DNA from 4 places in the Oryzifoliimicrobium ureilyticum genome. Region 2 is predicted to be linked to each of the others. Evidence: predicted binding sites of a transcription regulator. Region 2 holds the regulator's gene; each other region holds the start of a gene.

Region 1 (4,690 bases), on a different contig from region 2:
ATATGGGGATCAGCGTTCTCAAGGCGAATTTGGCGACCAGCGCCGTCTGCATCCTTTATCAAACGTGTCAGCAACCAAACGCCGGCAGTATCGATATCCGATACCTCGGAAAGATCGACAATCAGATCATCCTGATTTTGTGTGACGCTCTCAAATTCCCGAAGGACAAAATGGATATTAGCGCTGCGCCAATTTCCAATCATGCGCAGTCGGCGATGACCGCTTTCGGCATCGTCGTCGACGGTCAAAGAAGCGGCAGGGCGGACGTCGGGTTTCAAATTCGTTATGAGTTCCAAGGCGGGCGGCGACATTGCCGATTCGCGCGCAAACCATTTGCTGCGGTCGGCGATAATATAGCCAAGCAGAAGAAGAATTCTACGCTGGAAGGATTGCAAATATGCCACGCTCCATGGAAATCGCCTTAGAAGCATTTCCCATTGCCGGAAGCTTTACGATTTCGCGCGGCAGCAAGACCTCGGCTCACGTGATTGTGTGCTCGATTTTCGAAAATGGTGCGACAGGCCGGGGCGAGTGTGTTCCCTATGGACGTTACGGCGAGAGCCTCGACGGCGTTGTCGATGCGATAGAAGATGTTCGCGCGGCGGTGATCTCCGGGATTACGCGCGAGGAACTCCAAAAGACAATGCCTGCAGGAGCGGCACGCAATGCCGTCGATTGCGCCTTATGGGACCTTCAAGCAAAACAAGGAGGCACCAGTGTCTCCGATCTTCTTGGCTTGCGACCGCCGGAGCCGGTTGTGACAGCCTACACGATTTCACTCGGCACAGCGGAAGAAATGGCAATCGTCACCGCACAAAACGCGCATCGGCCCATTCTCAAAGTCAAGGTCGGGACCAATGACGACGCAGCCCGCATTCGCGCTGTGCGAAGAGCAGCGCCGCGTTCCAAAATCATACTGGATGCAAATGAAGGTTGGACCGAGGAAACAATCCGGCACCATCTTGCCATCGCCGCTGAAGAAGGCGTTGCGCTGATCGAGCAGCCATTGCCGGCCGGAAAGGATGAAGCGCTTTCAACGATTGACAGACCCGTTGCCGTTTGCGCTGACGAAAGCGTTCACTCCCAGCACGACCTTCTTGTCCTCAAAGGCCGCTACGACGCGGTGAACATAAAGCTCGACAAGACCGGCGGCCTAACAGAAGCGCTTGCGCTGAAAAAACAGGCTCAAGCAGCTGGTTTTCAGATCATGGTTGGATGCATGGTTGCAACATCTTTAGCAATGGCCCCGGCCGTTTTGCTTGCTCAAGATGCCGCCTTTGTTGATTTGGACGGGCCGCTCTTGCTGGCACGGGATAGACAGCCGGCCTTGAATATGAAGGCGAGACAGTCTTTCCGCCTGAATCTGCCCTGTGGGGATAGGCCCGGAAAATAAAACCGGGTTTTCATCCGGTCCTGAACCCAATGCTGCGTTTTCAGGCAGCCTGTGGCTCCAGCTTTTTCTCTATTTTCTTCGGTGGAGCAAGCGCCAACTGTTCCGCGTTTGCGTCCGCATCGAAGACACCTTGCCAGGTCAGAAGCTCAAACGAACCATCTTCAAGCTCGGCTACCGCAGTACAGCTCTCGACCCAATCACCCGTATTTATGTAGTGAATACCTTTTATGTCGGCGATTACCGCGTGGTGAATGTGGCCGCAAATGACTCCATCGGCACCGCTTCGCCGTGCTTCTTCAGCCACCACATCCTGAAAATCGCCAATGAAATTGACGGCGTGCTTGACCTGAAGTTTAGCCCATGCGGAGAAAGACCAGTAGGGCATCCCAAGCCGGCGGCGAATGGCGGCCAGCGCAATGTTCACAAGGATCGCCATATCGTAAGCCCAATCGCCAAGATAGGCGAGAAGGCGTGCATTGCGCACGACGACATCGAACTGGTCTCCGTGCAGGACAAGATATTTCTTGCCGTTCGCCGCTTCATGGACGATGCGATCCGCCACTTCAATGCCACCGAAATGCGTGCCTGGAAAATCGCGCAAAAACTCGTCGTGATTGCCGGGAATATAGACGATTCGGGTTCCCTTGCGGGCCTTGCGCAGAAACTTCTGCACCACATCATTGCAGACCTGAGGCCAATACCAACTGCGCTTCAGGCGCCATCCGTCCACGATATCGCCGACGAGGTAGATCGTATCCGCCTCGTGATAGCGTAGAAAGTCGATGAGGAAGTCGGCTTTGGCCGCCTTAGAGCCCAAATGAACGTCGGAAATGAAGAGGGTGCGAAAGCGCCTTGTTTCCATTTTGCCGTTCACGAGCGCCTGCTCGTGCTCCCGTCTTGAAGATAGGTTTCAAAAATCAGACTCGTGTTTCAGGAAGATGACAGGGAGCATCCAAACGATCCTCCTCTTCGCATCACGTGTTTTTTCCCCAAGACAAAGCAAATTTTTCTATGCGCGTCGGGGGATTGTTGTATGGAAAGCCGAATTGCAATCGACGCCGCGAGGAGATCTCCATGGATCATCACGAAAAACCGAAAACCGAAAAGCCCGGGACGGGCGGTGGGCTCGACGAACAGGCGCTTTTCTTTCATCGCTATCCTCGCCCCGGCAAGCTGGAGATCCAGGCAACCAAGCCGCTCGGAAACCAGCGCGATCTCGCCCTCGCCTATTCGCCAGGCGTCGCTGCACCCTGCATCGCAATTCGAGACAATCCGGATCTGGCAGCCGAGTATACCTCCCGTGCAAACCTCGTCGCGGTTGTGTCAAACGGAACGGCAGTTCTCGGTCTTGGAAATATCGGTCCGCTCGCCTCCAAACCGGTCATGGAAGGCAAAGCAGTCCTTTTCAAAAAATTCGCCGGCATCGATGTTTTCGATATCGAAATAGATGCGCCGCATGTCGATCAAATGGTGAGCACGGTTGCGGCCCTCGAACCCACCTTCGGCGGCATCAATCTGGAGGACATCAAGGCACCTGAATGTTTTGAGGTGGAGCGTCAGCTTCGCGAGAAGATGAACATTCCGGTGTTCCACGACGACCAGCATGGCACCGCAATCATCGTCGCTGCAGCTATTCTCAACGGACTTGAACTCGCCGGAAAGAAGATCGAAGACATCAAGATCGTCGCATCGGGCGCCGGCGCTGCCGCGCTAGCCTGTCTGAACCTTCTGGTGACGCTTGGCGCGAAACGCGACAATATCTGGGTCCACGATATCGAAGGCCTCGTTTATGAAGGCCGGACCGAATTGATGGACGAATGGAAGGCAGTATACGCCAAGAAAAGCGATACACGCACTTTAGCGGAGAACATCGGTGGCGCCGACGTCTTCCTCGGCCTTTCCGCTGCGGGCGTTCTCAAGCCTGAGCTTCTGGAGCAAATGGCCGAGCGTCCTCTCATCATGGCGCTTGCCAATCCAACGCCTGAAATCATGCCGGATCTGGCGCGCGCAGCACGTCCCGACGCGATGATCTGCACCGGCAGGTCCGATTTCCCGAATCAGGTCAACAATGTCCTTTGTTTTCCCTACATCTTCCGCGGCGCGCTCGATTGCGGCGCGACTGTCATCAACGAAGAGATGAAGATGGCAGCGGTGCGAGCGATTGCTGCGCTTGCCCGCGAAGAAGTTTCCGACGTCGCGGCGAAAGCCTATTCCGGAGAAACGCCGCTTTTCGGCCCCGACTATCTCATTCCCTCGCCGTTCGATCCGCGGCTTATCCTGCGCATCGCACCAGCCGTTGCCAAAGCGGCCGCGGACAGCGGGGTCGCGCTCCGGCCGATCGAGGACTTCGACGCCTATCTCGATCAGCTCAACCGCTTTGTTTGGCGCTCCGGCCTCGTCATGAAGCCGATCTTCACGGCGGCAAAGGCTGCGGCCAAAAAGCGCGTCGTCTTTTCCGAAGGCGAGGATGAGCGCGTGCTGCGTGCTGCTCAGGTCCTTCTGGAAGAAGGCCTTGCCGAGCCCATCCTCATAGGCCGCCCACAGGTCATTGAGACACGCCTGAAACGCTACGGATTGCGCATCCGGCCATTGACGGACTTCGATGTGATCAATCCTGAAGACGATCCGCGTTTTCGCGATTACGTCGACCTCTATCTGTCGGTGGTTGGCCGACGCGGCGTCATTCCTGAGGCAGGCCGTACCATCGTCAGAACGAATACGACCGTCATCGGTGCACTCGCTCTTAAACGCGGCGAAGCTGATGCATTAATCTGCGGGCTTGAAGGCCGCTACGAAAAGCATCTGCGCGACATCAGGCAGTTGATTGGAAAACGCGACAACGTGCGCGATTTTTCGGCGCTCAGCCTGCTGATCTCGCAACGCGGCGCTACTTTCTTTACCGACACCTATGTCACCTTCAATCCAAACGCCGAAGAAATTGCAGAAGCGGCGATTCTCGCTGCCGAGGAAATTCGGCGCTTTGGGATCACGCCCCGTGTCGCCCTTGTCTCGCATTCCAATTTTGGGTCGCGCGAATCCGAAAGCGCCACGAAGATGCGCAACGCGGTCCAGCTTGTGCGCACTTTAGCCCCCGATCTTGAAATGGACGGGGAAATGCATGGCGAAAGCGCGATCTCTGAAGTCCTTCGTAAAAGAGTTCTTCCGCAGACGACGTTGCACGACGAAGCAAATCTTTTGGTTTTCCCCAACCTTGATGCGGCTAACATTACCTTTGGTGTCGTCAAATCCATGGTGGATGGATTGCACGTGGGGCCGATATTGCTGGGCACGGCGATG
Region 2 (4,690 bases):
GATCAGGAGCAAGCCATGTTCGTCGCAAATCTGGCGCAGGCCCTTCATGAAGTCAGGCGTGGCCGGATTGATACCGCCCTCGCCCTGTATGGGCTCGACAAGAATGCCTGCCGTTGCGTCTGTTATAGCTGCGCGCACTGCATCGAGATCGCCAAATGGCACCTGATCGAAGCCTGGAGCCTTGGGACCGAAGCCCTCCAGATACTTTTCCTGCCCGCCGGCCGCAATTGTCGCAAGGGTGCGGCCATGGAAGGCGCCCTGGAAGGTGATAATATGATAGCGTTCTGGATGGCCCTTCGCGAAATGGTAACGACGCGCCGTCTTGATTGCGCATTCGAGCGCTTCTGCTCCGGAATTCGTGAAGAACACCTTATCGGCGAAACTTGAATCCGTTAGCCGCTTGGCAAGGCGTTCCTGCCCCGGAATTTCGTAGACATTGGATAGGTGCCAGACTTTGTCGGCCTGCTCTTTCAGAGCGGCAACAAGATGCGGATGTGAATGACCGACCGATGTCACAGCAACGCCCGAACCGAAGTCCAGATATCGCTCGCCGCCTTCTGTGATCAGCCATACGCCCTCGCCTCGATCGAAACGCAGTGGAGCGCGGGAGTAGGTCTCATAAAGCGGCGTGGTCTCTGCCATGGCGCAGTCTCCGTCGAACAAAGATAAAATGGGAGCCGGCTAATTGCCCCAAACCCAGAAATTAAAAATGCCGCCTTTCGGCGGCGTCTTCACTATCAATCTTCCGCACTGCAATGTCAATAAAACTCGACCTTTAGGCTAAAACACAATAGACCGCGCAGAACGGTACATTTGAACAATGTTGCATAAAAGACTCTCTCAGCAAGCAAGTTGGGGAAAAGATTCGCTGCGATTCGACCGACTCTTGTCACGGAGTCAGCCTCACACTAGGTTAAAACTCAATTACTAGACTGCATAGCGGCGGAACTAGTCACCTAAATGTTGAAGCGTTTCCTACGTCGGACATCGTCCAACGTAAGGCTGACGGATTCTATCGTCACGAGGCGCAGAAAGGCGGATATAGGCATGAATTGGACGGACGAGCGCGTCGAAAAGCTGAAAAAGCTTTGGGCAGAAGGTTTGAGCGCAAGCCAGATTGCAGCACAACTGGGCGGCGTCAGCCGCAACGCGGTGATCGGGAAAGTCCACAGGCTCAACTTGCCCGGTCGCGCTAAAGCTGGTGGCAGCAGTGCCGCAGCCCGTCCGCAGAAGCGCCCAGCGCCCGTTGCACCGCGCGCTACAGGATATCCTCAGCGTGCCCAGACGCGCCCTGCTGTTCGCAGCCAGGAAGCGGTTGTCGTCAAGCAGGAAGTGGATGTCGAAACGGTTGCCGTGCGCCGGCCTTCCACGGACGTCGTCGTGCCAATTTCTCGTCGCCTTGGCCTCACGGATTTGACCGAACGCACGTGCAAGTGGCCTGTTGGCGACCCGCTTAAAGACGACTTTCACTTCTGCGGCTGTGAGGCTTCCGATAGCTCGCCTTACTGCAATTACCACCAGAAGCTGGCCTACCAGCCGGTTTCCGACCGCCGCAAGGTTGCGGCACGGGTCGCTTGATCCACACCGCCTCCGTGATCTTTCAAGCGGGCCTTCGGGCCCGTTTTTCGTTTGGTGAACGCATTCCGCCCGGTGCCCCCCGAAATCGATCAACGAAAATGCCGGAGCTTGGCCCCGGCATCCCGTCACTAACGTTTTTCAGAAGTTACGAGGATGCCAGCTCAGGCTTCCATCGAATAACCCGCCCCGCGGACAGTCCTGATAACATCCTGCATGTTGGAAAAGTTCAAGGCCTTGCGGAGCCGTCCGACATGGACATCGACGGTGCGTTCGTCGACATAGATGTCATGGCCCCAAACGCCATCGAGCAGCTGGGAGCGGGAGAACACGCGTCCCGGCGAGGTCATCAAGAACTCAAGCAGGCGGAACTCGGTCGGACCGAGACGGACCTCCCTCGTCTTGCGATGCACGCGGTGCGTCTCGCGGTCAAGCTCGATGTCGCCGCACTTGAGAACCGTCGACAGGACCTCGGGCTTTGCTCTGCGCAGCATTGCCTTGACGCGTGCAATGAGTTCCGGCGTCGAAAATGGCTTGACGACGTAATCGTCGGCGCCCGTCGATAAGCCGCGGACGCGTTCGCTTTCTTCGCCGCGGGCCGTCAGCATGATGATTGGAAGGCGCTCGGTTTCCGGCCGCATGCGAAGGCGGCGGCAGAGCTCAATTCCAGATACGCCCGGCAGCATCCAATCGAGGATGAGAAGGTCAGGCGCCCGTTCCTGCAAGCGAATTTCCGCTTCGTCACCGCGTCCGATCGTTTCAACGTCAAAGCCTTCGGCCTCGAGGTTATAACGAAGGAGGACGCTGAGCGCCTCCTCGTCTTCAACAACTGCAACTCTCGGTGTCATTAAAATAGCCTCTGCGTTATCAAAAATTTATTCAGTCACGGCACCGACCGTGTTGGCAGTATCGTCCTTCGGACGCTCGCCTTCCGGCTGTGCCCCGGTTGCCATGTAGTAAATCGTTTCTGCAATATTGGTGGCATGATCGCCGATGCGCTCGATGTTCTTGGCACAGAACAGCAAGTGCGTGCAGCTCGTGATGTTGCGCGGATCTTCCATCATGTATGTCAGGAGTTCGCGAAACAGCGAGGTGTACATCGCATCGATTTCTTCGTCGCGCTCACGGATCGATGTCGCTTTGTCCGGCGCCCGATTGGAATAGACGTCCAGAACCTCCTTAAGTTGCACAAGGGCGAGTTCAGAAAGATGTTCCAGCCCGCGCGCCAGCTTGCGAGGAACGCCAGTACTTTGAACGGCGATCACGCGTTTGGCGGTGTTCTTGCCAAGATCGCCGACCCGCTCCAGATCGGCAGCGATACGGATGGACCCCATGATTTCGCGCAGGTCAGCCGCCATGGGCTGGCGGCGTGCGATGGTGATGATCGCCTTTTCGCCGATTTCACGCTCTGCACTATCGAGTATGACGTCGTCCGAGATCACTTTCTGGGCAAGGGCGACGTCACCGTTCACGAGCGCGCGCACGGCGTCCGAAACCATTTGTTCGGCAAGACCGCCCATCTCGGAAATGCGGCGGGTCAGATACTGAAGGTCGTCGTCGAAAGCCGACATGAGATGTGTGGATGGCATTTTCGTTCCTCTTAACAACGGCTGCTGAGTGACGAGACGCCGAAATCAGCCGAAACGTCCGGTGACATAGTCCTGCGTGCGCCGCTCGCGCGGCGATGTGAAAATCTTCGCGGTTTCGTCGAATTCAACGAGTTCACCGAGATACATGAAGGCCGTCTGGCTGGAAACGCGGGCAGCCTGCTGCATGTTGTGCGTGACGATCACGATCGTATAGTCGGCACGCAACTCGTCGATCAGCTCTTCGATCTTTGCTGTCGACAAGGGATCGAGAGCGGAAGCCGGCTCGTCGAGGAGAATGATCTCAGGTTTCACGGCAACTGTACGGGCAATGCAGAGACGCTGCTGCTGACCGCCGGAAAGGCTCTGTCCGCTGGCGTGCAGCTTGTCCTTGACTTCATTCCAAAGGGCGGCGCGGCGCAATGCCGCTTCCACACGCTCGTCCATTTCAGCCTTGCCGATGCTTTCGTAAAGCCGCACGCCGAAAGCAATGTTTTCGTAGATCGACATCGGGAACGGCGTCGGTTTTTGGAACACCATCCCAACCTTTGTGCGCAGCAGGTTGAGGTCCTGCGAGCGGTCGAGAATGTTTTCTCCGTCGATCAAGACCTTCCCGTCAGCCCGCTGTTTCGGATAAAGCTCATAGATGCGGTTGAGTACGCGCAGGAGCGTCGACTTTCCGCAGCCGGATGGGCCGATGAAGGCGGTGACGCTGCGCTCTGGAAGCGAAAGCGAAATGTTCTTCAGCGCTTTCGTCTCGCCATAGTAGAAGTTGAGACCTTGGATCTCGATCTTGGTTTTCTGAGTCACCGGTTGCGGGACTGTCTGTTCCATCGAAGCCATCTTCGCTACTTTCCTATTTGCGTCCGGTAAGGCTGCGAGCAACGATGCTCAAACCCAGAACTGTCAATGTGATGATAAGGGCGCCGGTCCAGGCCAGATCCTGCCATTCCTTGTAGGGGCTGAGTGCGAACTGGAAGATCGTGACCGGCAGGCTTGCCATCGGCGCATTGATGTTGCTGCTCCAGAACTGGTTGTTCAATGCCGTGAACAACAGCGGCGCAGTTTCCCCGGAAATACGGGCGATGGCCAAGAGAACGCCCGTTACCATCCCGGAAAGCGCCGCTCTGTAGGCGACCGAACGAATGACGATCCAGCGCGGCGCGCCGATTGCCGTGCCCGCCTCACGCAGAGCATTCGGCACCAGATTGAGCATATCCTCGGTGGTGCGCACCACCACAGGAATGACGAGAACGGCAAGGGCAATCGATCCGGCCAGCGCCGAGAAATGCCCCATTGGCCGAACGACCAATTCGTAGATGAAGAGGCCCACAACGATCGATGGCGCCGACAGAAGAATGTCGTTAATAAAGCGCACCGCCGTAGTCAGTCGCGTGAAGCGTCCGTATTCTGCCATGTAGGTGCCGGCGAGGATCCCGATCGGCGTGCCGACGATGACGGCAATTACGGTAACGATCAAGCTGCCCATAATCGCGTTGAGCAGGCCTCCTGCTTCGCCCGGCGGTGGC
Region 3 (4,690 bases), on a different contig from region 2:
AAGTAGCGCGATATGCGGAGCGGCTTTATCATCCGGAGCGGCTTTTGAAACCCTTGAGGCGCGCAGGGGAAAAGGGGAGCGGCAGCTGGCAGGAGATCAGTTGGGAAGATGCGTTGGACGAAATTGCTGAAGCGTTCGTCAAGGCAGAGGCGGCGCACGGATCACAGGCGGTATGGCCTTACTTTTACGCCGGTACCATGGGGTGGGTGCAGCGCGATTCGATCGAACGGCTGAGGCATGCCAAGCGTTATTCCGGTTTCTTTTCTTCCATCTGCACTAACCCCGCATGGACCGGTTATGTCGCGGCAACCGGCGCGCTGAGAGGCCCGGATCCGCGCGAGATGGCAAAATCAGATTGCGTCGTTATCTGGGGAACCAATGCGGTTGCAACCCAAGTCAACGTCATGACGCATGCGATCAGGGCCCGCAAGGAGCGCGGTGCCAAGATCGTTGTCATCGACGTCTATGACAATCCCACGATGAAGCAGGCCGATCTGAAATTGATCCTTCGTCCCGGCACCGACGCAGCGTTGGCTTGCGCCGTCATGCATATTGCTTTCCGCGATGGTTATGCGGACAGAGCATATATGGCCGAGTTCGCTGACGATCCTGCCGGCCTTGAGGCTCATCTTCAAACGCGTAGCCCGCAGTGGGCGTCCTCGATTACCGGTCTCACCGTTGACGAGATCGAGCGCTTTGGTGCGTTGATTGGAAAGACCTCCAGAAGCTATTTCCGCTTGGGCTACGGCTTTACCAGACAACGCAATGGCGCTGTGGCGATGCATGCGGCCGCTTCGGTTGCGACCGTGCTCGGATCATGGAAACACGAGGGCGGTGGCGCCTTCCATTCCAACAACGACATTTTCCGGCTGGATAATTCCACGCTTGTTGGCCGCGGCATGCGCGACCCCAGTATTCGCATGCTCGATCAATCGCAGATCGGCCGCGTTTTGACGGGCGATTCAACGGCCCTGCGACACGGCGTCCCGGTCACGGCGATGCTGATACAAAATACCAATCCAGTGAATATCGCCCCGGAACAGCGTCTCGTCCGCCAAGGCTTTGCACGAAATGACCTCTTCGTCGCAGTGCACGAGCACTTCATGACGGAGACGGCCGAAATGGCCGATATTGTTTTGCCAGCCACCATGTTCGTCGAGCATGACGATCTTTATCGTGCGGGCGGGCAGAGTCACATTTTGCTGGGCCCGAAGCTTGTAGAGCCGCCGCCAACCGTCAGGACGAACCTTCATGTCATTGAGGAGCTTGCCAAGCGTCTCGGCGTTGCCGATATGCCGGGCTTCGGGCTGAATGAGCGGCAGATGATCGATCAAATCCTTGCAGCCAGCAACGTGCCCGACTACGAGTGGTTCCTCGAGCATAAGTGGTTTGACCGGATACCTGCTTTCGAAGAAGCACATTACCTTGACGGCTTCGCGCATCCGGGCAAGCGGTTCCGTTTCAGGCCTGACTGGTCTCATCAGCCAGCGCCCAACCGCCCGCCAGAATCTGTCGGGCTTCTCGGCCCTGCGGCTGAGATGCCGGCGTTCCCGGATCAATTCGATGTCATCGAAACGGTCGATGCGGATCATCCCTATCGGCTCGCGACGTCGCCGGCACGCAACTTCTTGAATTCGAGCTTTGCCGAGACGTCAACCTCACGGCAAAAAGAGGGAAGGCCGGAGGTGATGATCAATCAAGCCGACGCTACGGCCGCTGGCATTGCTTCAGGCGATATCGTTCGGATCGGTAACGGGCGGGGTGACCTGCGCATCCATGCGCGTGTCACCGATGAAGTCAAGCCGGGCGTTCTGGTGGCTGAGGGGCTCTGGCCAAATAAGGCGCATCTTGATGGCGAAGGGATCAACGTCCTCACGGGGGCCGATCCCGTGGCTCCGTATGGTGGAGCGGCCGTTCATGACAACAAAGTGTGGCTGCGAAAGGACGCATGATGACCATTGCCAATCAGGCGAAAATTGAAATCGTCGAGGAAAAAGTCCTCTCAAATGGCTGGACGAAGCTCAGCACGTTCGACGTCGCTTATACCAGCTCAAAGGGTCATACCGACCGCCTGAAACGGGAAATCTACCATCGCACGCCTGCCGCTGCCGTTTTTCTCTATGACCCCACGCGCGATATCGTCGTCCTGGTTCGTCAGTTTCGGTTGCCTGTCTATTTGCATGAGAAGCCGGGCTTCACACTGGAAGCGCCCGCTGGTCTTCTGGACGAGGATGCGCCGGAAGAGGCGATCAGGCGAGAGGTTCTGGAAGAAACGGGCTACCGTGCGAGAGATGTGCGGTTCCTTTTTAGAGTGTACAGCTCGCCTGGCGCAGTCACCGAAACCATTCATCTTTTCGCGGCTCTGGTCGAACCTTCCGACCGCGTGGCTGCTGGCGGCGGGCTCGCCGATGAGCATGAGGATATCGAGGTGGTCGAGATGTCGCTCCGAGAGGCGCTCGATATGATCGATAGCGGCGAAATCATCGACGCCAAGACCATTATTCTCCTGCAATGGGCGATGCTGAATCGCGACCGGCTCTGTAGCTAGTCCGGCGGACCGATCCACGACTCGATCCATTCAACTCAATGAACCGTCGCGTCATATGACTGTCATCGAGCGGCTTTACCGGATCGGCGCGTTCGTTTTTTTAGGAGAAGTCTAATGTGGCTCGGCAATTTTATCCTCGTCCTTGCCGACGAGGTCGTCAAAAGCGGTTCTGTCCGCGTCGAAGACGGAGTCATTGCAGAGATCCGCGACGTGCCTGTTGAAACACCCGACATCGATGGCGGTGGTCGCTACCTCATGCCGGGTTTCATCGATCTTCATGGCGATATGATCGAACGCGAAATTGCGCCACGGCCCAATGCGAGAATGCCGATCGACTTTGGCATTCATGAACTCGACAAGAAGTTGACGATCGCCGGCGTGACGACTGCCTTTGCGGCCGTGTCCTTTGCAACGGACAGTGTGTACGGGCATGTACGCCAGCTTTCGACAACATCGGCGGTGATCGAGGAGCTTCGCCGCCTGCGCGAAGACCTCCTAATCGACCATCGGGTTCATGCACGATATGAAATTACCAATGTTGATGCGGCGCCCGTCTTGGAAAAACTCTTGGGTGCCGGTCACGTTGATATGGTGTCCTTGACCGATCACACGCCGGGGCAGGGGCAATATAACGACCTCGAAAGCTATATCCTGAGTATATCGGAACGCCGCGCCATGACGCGTGAAATGGCGGCCGAGATCGCGGCAGAACGTATCGCCCGTCGGAATAATCCGCTTATTGACGCCAAGCTCACTGAAATCGCGTACCAAGTTCGTCGTCAAGGTCTGTCGCTTGCGTCACATGATGATGATAGCGTCGAGAAGGTTGCCCAGATGCACGATCTTGGAGTGACGATGAGCGAGTTTCCGGTCACCCTGCCGGCGGCCTTGGAGGCGAGACGGCGTGGTTTATCGACATTGATGGGAGCGCCGAACGCTCTTCGCGGGCAATCTATGTCCGGCAATCTCAGCGCGCTTGATGCCGCAAAACAAGGCGTTCTTTCAGTCATTGCAGCTGACTATCATCCGCCGGCCTTCATTCCGGGTATCTTTCGGCTCGCGGAGCTGGTGGGTCTTCCGGCCGCGGTTGCGATGGCGACCAAGAATGCTGCCGAGGCAGCGGGCATGAGCGATCGAGGCGAAATTGCTTTCGGTAAGCGTGCCGATCTCGTTGCCGTCGAGCGTGGCAGCGTGCATCGATTGCGTGCCACATTCCGCGGAGGGCGTTTCGTTTATAGTGACGGCACGTTGCACTGATGGCGTGCGCCAGCGTCCATCACCCGCGATTGCCGGAAACTAGAAGTTCTTGTCACCAATCAGTGAAATGAACCCCGGAGCTGGGGTCGTCTCGGAGAAATCGACAGCAACAGCCCGGCCGTCTTCCATCTTGACCTTGCCTTCAGCAACACGCCTTAAAGCGGGCGCATAGATCTGATGTTCGACAGCGAGGACACGGGCTGCCAGGATCTCTGCCGTGTCGCTCGACAAAACGGGGACTGCTGCCTGCCCGATCACAGGTCCCTCATCCATACCTTCGGTGACGAAATGCACCGTGCAACCGGCCACCCGCATGCCTGCATCGATCGCGCGCTGATGCGTATGAAGGCCAGGGAAAAGCGGCAGGAGGGACGGATGGATATTCAGAATGCGCCCTTCGTAGCGACGGATGAATTCGCTGGAGAGCAGGCGCATATAGCCAGCAAGACACACAAAATCCGGGGCGAGTTGATCGAGCGCTCCGAATATTGCCGCCTCATGCGCTTCTTTGCTGTGGTACTCTCGGCGTGGAAAGACGAAGGTCGGAATGCCCTCGGCCGCCGCCTTGGCGATGCCGCCAGCTTTCGCCTTGTCCGACACAACGCCGACGATCTCGACCGGAAAATCGTCAGCTTTTGCAGCGGCGATCAGGGCAAGCATGTTGGAGCCGCTGCCCGAGATCATCACGACAACGCGCTTGGGATTGCTCGTCATAGTGACAGGCTACCCGTGTAGACAGTACCGGCATCGCCTTCGTTGCGCGCAATCATGCGGCCCAAGGTAAAGACGCTTTCGCCTTCCGCCTTCAGCGCGCTTGCAACCTCGTCTGCTTTATCGGCAGGAACAACCGCAATCATACCGACTCCGCAGTTGAACGTGCGCAGC
Region 4 (4,690 bases), on a different contig from region 2:
AAGGCATGCAAATGCGCTTCGTTGCCAGGAGAGGTTTGCAACGAAGCACAATCGACTTCGATGAAGTCATGCACTGCGAAATCGTTAGCCAGCGCGGCGCGGATCTTGTTTCGCCCAATCAGAAATGGCCTGCGATCGGCATGCACATGGGAAGACCACCAGGCGGAGGGCTTGCTATTGGTGCGGGTCATTCTTTGCTTTCTTCTCGGCAAAAGCCAAGCAAGGCTGGCTTTCCAGCGGAATTTAGGTTAGTTGCGCCCCAAACAACAATTCTCATTGCGTCTCCGGCGATCATTTATCGTCCTCTACGACGCAAGAAGCCGAGTTACAAGGAAGTCTTATGGTCAAGATCATCGCCTCTTCCGTCCGCAAGGGCAACGTTCTCGATGTGGACGGCAAGCTTTACGTCGTTCTCACCGCGCAGAACTTCCATCCAGGCAAGGGCACGCCGGTGACGCAGGTCGACATGCGCCGCATCGTTGATGGTGTGAAGGTTTCGGAACGTTGGCGTACTACGGAACAGGTCGAACGGGCCTTCGTCGAGGACGTCAACTTTCAGTATCTCTATGAAGATGGCGAGGGCTTCCACTTCATGAATCCGGAAAGCTATGATCAGGTGGTTGTCGATGTTGACACCATGGGCGATCAAAAGGCCTATCTGCAGGAAGGCATGACCTGCATTCTTTCGATCCACGAAGGAATTCCGCTCGCGATCGAATTGCCGCGTCACGTCACCCTCGAGATCAGCGAAACAGAACCGGTCGTCAAAGGTCAGACGGCTTCGTCTTCCTATAAGCCGGCTATCTTGTCGAACGGTATCCGCACCCTGGTTCCTCCGCACATCACCGCAGGAACGCGTGTCGTCATCGCGACGGAAGACAACTCCTACGTCGAGCGCGCCAAGGACTAATCTAGCGCGCTGCGCCTGATGATTTGTTCGGGCGCGAGGCAGTGATCAGCATCGGTCGCTGAGGCCATCAAGATCAAAACCCGCCGGCTCCACCGGCGGGATTTTTTATGCGACAACATGGCTTACGAAAACGATCCTAAGCGGGAGGAGCCAGATGCATGTTGAACTTCGCGATGCCGAGGTGGCGGATGTTTCCGTCATAACAACGATCTATGCCGATGCGGTGATGAACGGCGTCTCCAGTTACGAGCTCACTCCACCGTCTTCTGCCGAAATGAAGGAACGCTTCCTGGCGATTAAGGGCGGCAGCTTCCCGTACCGAGTCGCGGTGGACGATGAAGGGGAGGTCGTCGGCTATGCCTATGCGTCTTCTTTTCGCACTCGGCCTGCTTATCGCTGGACGGTAGAAGATTCCATCTATCTTGCGCCACGCGCTCAAGGTCGAGGGATCGGCAAGCGGATGCTCTCAGATCTCGTTGAGCGGTGTACAGGCCTCGGCTTTCGGCAGATGATCGCCGTTATCGGCGGTGCTTCGCCGGCCTCGGTTGCGCTGCATCACTCGCAGGGCTTCATCTACAGCGGCGTTTTGAAAGCAACTGGCTATAAGCATGGCCGCTGGTTGGATACCGCACTCATGCAGCGTGCGCTTGGCGAAGCGGATCAATCCAGGCCAAATCCGATTCCTTAGCCCAAATAGATCAGCCGCTGCATCGCCATATGAGGAACGGTTGAAGACGAGGGCAACTCAACCGGTCATCATTCTCACAGCGGTTATTTTTCGACGAGCTTCAATGCCTTGTCGAAAACCTTCAGCACCTGTGCAAGGTCATGCCCGCGCTTGAGGATCGTTCCGTTGGTATTGATGACACTGAAGGCGCCTTGCTTGGCAGCCAGCTTTGGGTTCTTCTCGATCCGGAACAGCGGCATTTCGCCAGAGCGTTTGAAGACGGAAAAGACAGCCTTTTCGCGCCCGTGGTCGATGGCGTAGTCACGCCATTCACCTTCGCCAACCATGCGGCCGTAAATCCAAAGGATCTGGTCGAGTTCGCGACGGTGAAACGTAATTGGGAGAGGATCTTTGCTGCGCTTATATTCCTTGAGATCAACGACAACAGAGCCGTTCTCTTCGCCAGCATGGCTTCTTCCATGCCGCAAATCCGGTTGATCTGTCATTCCAGCTCAAGCCTCCTCCATATGACGAGAGAGTGACAGTGTGCCCGACCGCTGCCAAATTGCAAGGCATTTACTCTAAAAACTGGCGGTGGATTTTCCACAAGTTGTGCCTCATTCCCGTCAAACGCGTGCCTCATTTTCGGGCGAACGTCCGCCCGACAGTTTGGCGCTCTGACGCGCCAAAGGGCCCGGCTGGTTGCATCGACCTTAACCCCAGCCCCGAATGCGGTTGGCCGGGCCTCCAGGAAGAACGCATCAGCGGTTCGATTGATCAGATATTTTTTCCTGCCGGTATAACAGTTGCGCCGATGATCGCAGCTGGATCGCCATCACTGGTCGACGTCTGCAGAAGGACGGCGCAGCCTTCGAGATCCTGCTTTTGTAGAACAGTCGCCGGTAGTTTGAAGACGGCCTGCTTGCCGTTCCACATGCCGATCGTTTCGACATTCGCGACGCTATGCAGGTAGGCGATTTTCTTACCAGTGTTTTCGCCCTTCTCGACGTCGATCGTCTTTTCCTTGTTGTAGTAGACAAGCACGACATTTGCCTTGCCTTGTCCGTCGCCAACAGTGATCTCCAACTCGTCGCCAGTCATTGCTGTGGTGATTGGGACAGTCAGGCCCTTGCCTTCGCCTGGATATGTCTCGACCTTCGAAACGATACCGGACAGATCCGAACCCCTGACGTGGTCGCGACCGTTGATGATCACCTGCGGCGTATAAACATTGCCACGGCCCATCATGCGGGCATAACCGTACTGCCGCTCCGTGTTTTCCTTCGAGCTCAGCGTGTCGGTCCAGCCCATGTAGTTCCAGTAGTCGACGTGATAGGCGAGGGCGATCACGTCTTGCCGGCCGGCGATCTGCCGAAACGCATCATCTGCCGGCGGACATGAGGCGCAGCCCTGCGAGGTGAAAAGCTCGACAACGCCCTTCGGCCTTTCTTCCGCATGCAAAGGCCCCGCCAGAAGCGCACTTGTCAGAAGTAAGATCTGAAACCTCGCAAACATTCGTCGTACCTCTACCCCACCGCCGTTTCGTCCGGCGGCCATGTCAATATTCGATCATCCAACTGTTGCTCAAGGCTTGCGTGATGGATCACATATAGAACCGAAGACCTAAAAATAGCTTTTCGTTCCCAGTTTCAAAACTCACGATAGGGTGAGACATCGCGACAGCTTACGGTCCGGGGACACAAGCGCGTGACAAGACATGAAAAAGCCGCCGAAGCTTTCGCGCCGGCGGCTTGGTAACTCGGATTTCCGATTAAGCCGCGAGGTCGCGCAGAACCGTCTGCAGAATACCGCCATTGTTGAGGTAGATGACCTCATCCAGCGTATCGACACGGCAAATCAGCGGGACGTCCTTCACGGTGCCATCGCTGTAGGTGATCTTGGCGATCTTGCGCTCACGCGGCTTGATCTGCCCAAGGCCTTCAATGGTCACGATCTCGTCGCCCTTCAGACCGAGGCTCTGCCAGGATGTGCCGTCTTCGAACACAAAGGGGATAACGCCCATGCCGACGAGGTTCGACCGGTGGATACGCTCGAAGGACTGTGCGATCACAGCTTTGACGCCGAGCAGGTTCGTGCCCTTTGCCGCCCAGTCACGCGATGAACCATTGCCGTACTCGACGCCGGCGAAGATGACCAGAGGAACACCTTCTGCCTTGTACTGCATGGCAGCCTCGTAAATCGAGGTTTCTTCCTTCGACGGATAATGGATGGTGTAACCACCTTCCTTACCGTTCGGGCCAAGCATGTGGTTGCGAATACGGATATTCGCGAAGGTGCCGCGCATCATGACTTCATGATTGCCGCGACGCGTGCCGTACTGGTTGAAGTCAGCAACGCCTACGCCATGATCCAGGAGATAGGCGCCTGCCGGCGACGCAGCCTTGATGGAACCTGCGGGCGAGATGTGGTCGGTCGTGATCTTGTCGCCGAAGAGGCCCAGAACGCGTGCGCCCTTGATGTCCGAAACGCCCGATCCCTGCTTGCCCATACCCACAAAGTAAGGAGGGTTCTGCACATAGGTGGAGTTTTCGTCCCATGCATAGGTCTGACCGGCCGGCACATTGACGGCCTGCCAGTTTGCATCGCCCTTGAAGACGTCCGCATATCTCGTTTCATAGAGTTCACGGGTCACGTATTTCTCGATGAACTCCTGAACTTCCTGAGCACTTGGCCAGATGTCGCGCAGGTAGACCGGCTTGCCGTCCTTGTCTTCGCCGATCGGGTCTTTCGTGAGGTCCTTGGTTACCGTTCCGGCAAGAGCATGTGCCACCACCAGCGGTGGCGATGCCAGGTAGTTCGCCTGAACATCCGGGGAGATACGACCTTCGAAATTACGGTTGCCGGACAGCACGCCAGCGACGATCAGACCCTTGTCGTTGATGGTCTTGGAGATCGGAGCCGGAAGTGGACCGGAGTTGCCGATGCAGGTGGTGCAGCCAAAGCCCACCAGGTTGAAGCCAAGTGCATCCAGATCCTTCTGAAGGCCGGACTTTTCCAGATATTCGCCAACGACCTGCGATCCTGGCGCCAGCGAGGTCTTAACCCATGGCTTGGATTTTAGACCCTTTGCCACCGCATTGCGTGCCAAAAGG

What was found. The regulator PhoB, encoded in region 2, activates phosphate uptake and scavenging genes when phosphate is short. The targets are predictions, from matches to a motif close to TGTCATNNANCTGTCAT.
Region 1: a site for PhoB is predicted at 2,321-2,337, ahead of VQ830_RS19450 (UDP-2,3-diacylglucosamine diphosphatase). Genes of this name have one in related genera too.
Region 3: a site for PhoB is predicted at 2,598-2,614, ahead of VQ830_RS02825 (alpha-D-ribose 1-methylphosphonate 5-triphosphate diphosphatase). Genes of this name have one in related genera too.
Region 4: a site for PhoB is predicted at 2,105-2,121, ahead of VQ830_RS09200 (DUF2794 domain-containing protein). Genes of this name have one in related genera too.

Annotation. Positions count from the first base shown of each region.
Region 1 covers NZ_JBBBVQ010000015.1:102,691-107,380, forward strand. The annotation lists gene VQ830_RS19440 (ABC transporter permease) at 1-311, opposite strand, end outside; partial or broken gene dgcA (N-acetyl-D-Glu racemase DgcA) at 398-1,380, shown strand; gene VQ830_RS19450 (UDP-2,3-diacylglucosamine diphosphatase) at 1,434-2,255, opposite strand; gene VQ830_RS19455 (NADP-dependent malic enzyme) at 2,468-4,690, shown strand, end outside.
Region 2 covers NZ_JBBBVQ010000039.1:6,101-10,790, forward strand. The annotation lists gene VQ830_RS27555 (aspartate aminotransferase family protein) at 1-642, opposite strand, end outside; gene VQ830_RS27560 (GcrA family cell cycle regulator) at 1,048-1,578, shown strand; gene phoB (phosphate regulon transcriptional regulator PhoB) at 1,740-2,423, opposite strand; gene phoU (phosphate signaling complex protein PhoU) at 2,451-3,164, opposite strand; gene pstB (phosphate ABC transporter ATP-binding protein PstB) at 3,210-3,995, opposite strand; gene pstA (phosphate ABC transporter permease PstA) at 4,018-4,690, opposite strand, start outside.
Region 3 covers NZ_JBBBVQ010000001.1:585,796-590,485, forward strand. The annotation lists gene VQ830_RS02815 (molybdopterin oxidoreductase family protein) at 1-1,952, shown strand, start outside; gene VQ830_RS02820 (NUDIX domain-containing protein) at 1,952-2,548, shown strand; gene VQ830_RS02825 (alpha-D-ribose 1-methylphosphonate 5-triphosphate diphosphatase) at 2,663-3,805, shown strand; gene purN (phosphoribosylglycinamide formyltransferase) at 3,845-4,519, opposite strand; gene purM (phosphoribosylformylglycinamidine cyclo-ligase) at 4,516-4,690, opposite strand, start outside.
Region 4 covers NZ_JBBBVQ010000005.1:116,613-121,302, forward strand. The annotation lists gene epmA (EF-P lysine aminoacylase EpmA) at 1-191, opposite strand, end outside; gene efp (elongation factor P) at 341-910, shown strand; gene VQ830_RS09195 (GNAT family N-acetyltransferase) at 1,065-1,598, shown strand; gene VQ830_RS09200 (DUF2794 domain-containing protein) at 1,682-2,083, opposite strand; gene VQ830_RS09205 (DUF1223 domain-containing protein) at 2,355-3,092, opposite strand; gene acnA (aconitate hydratase AcnA) at 3,349-4,690, opposite strand, start outside.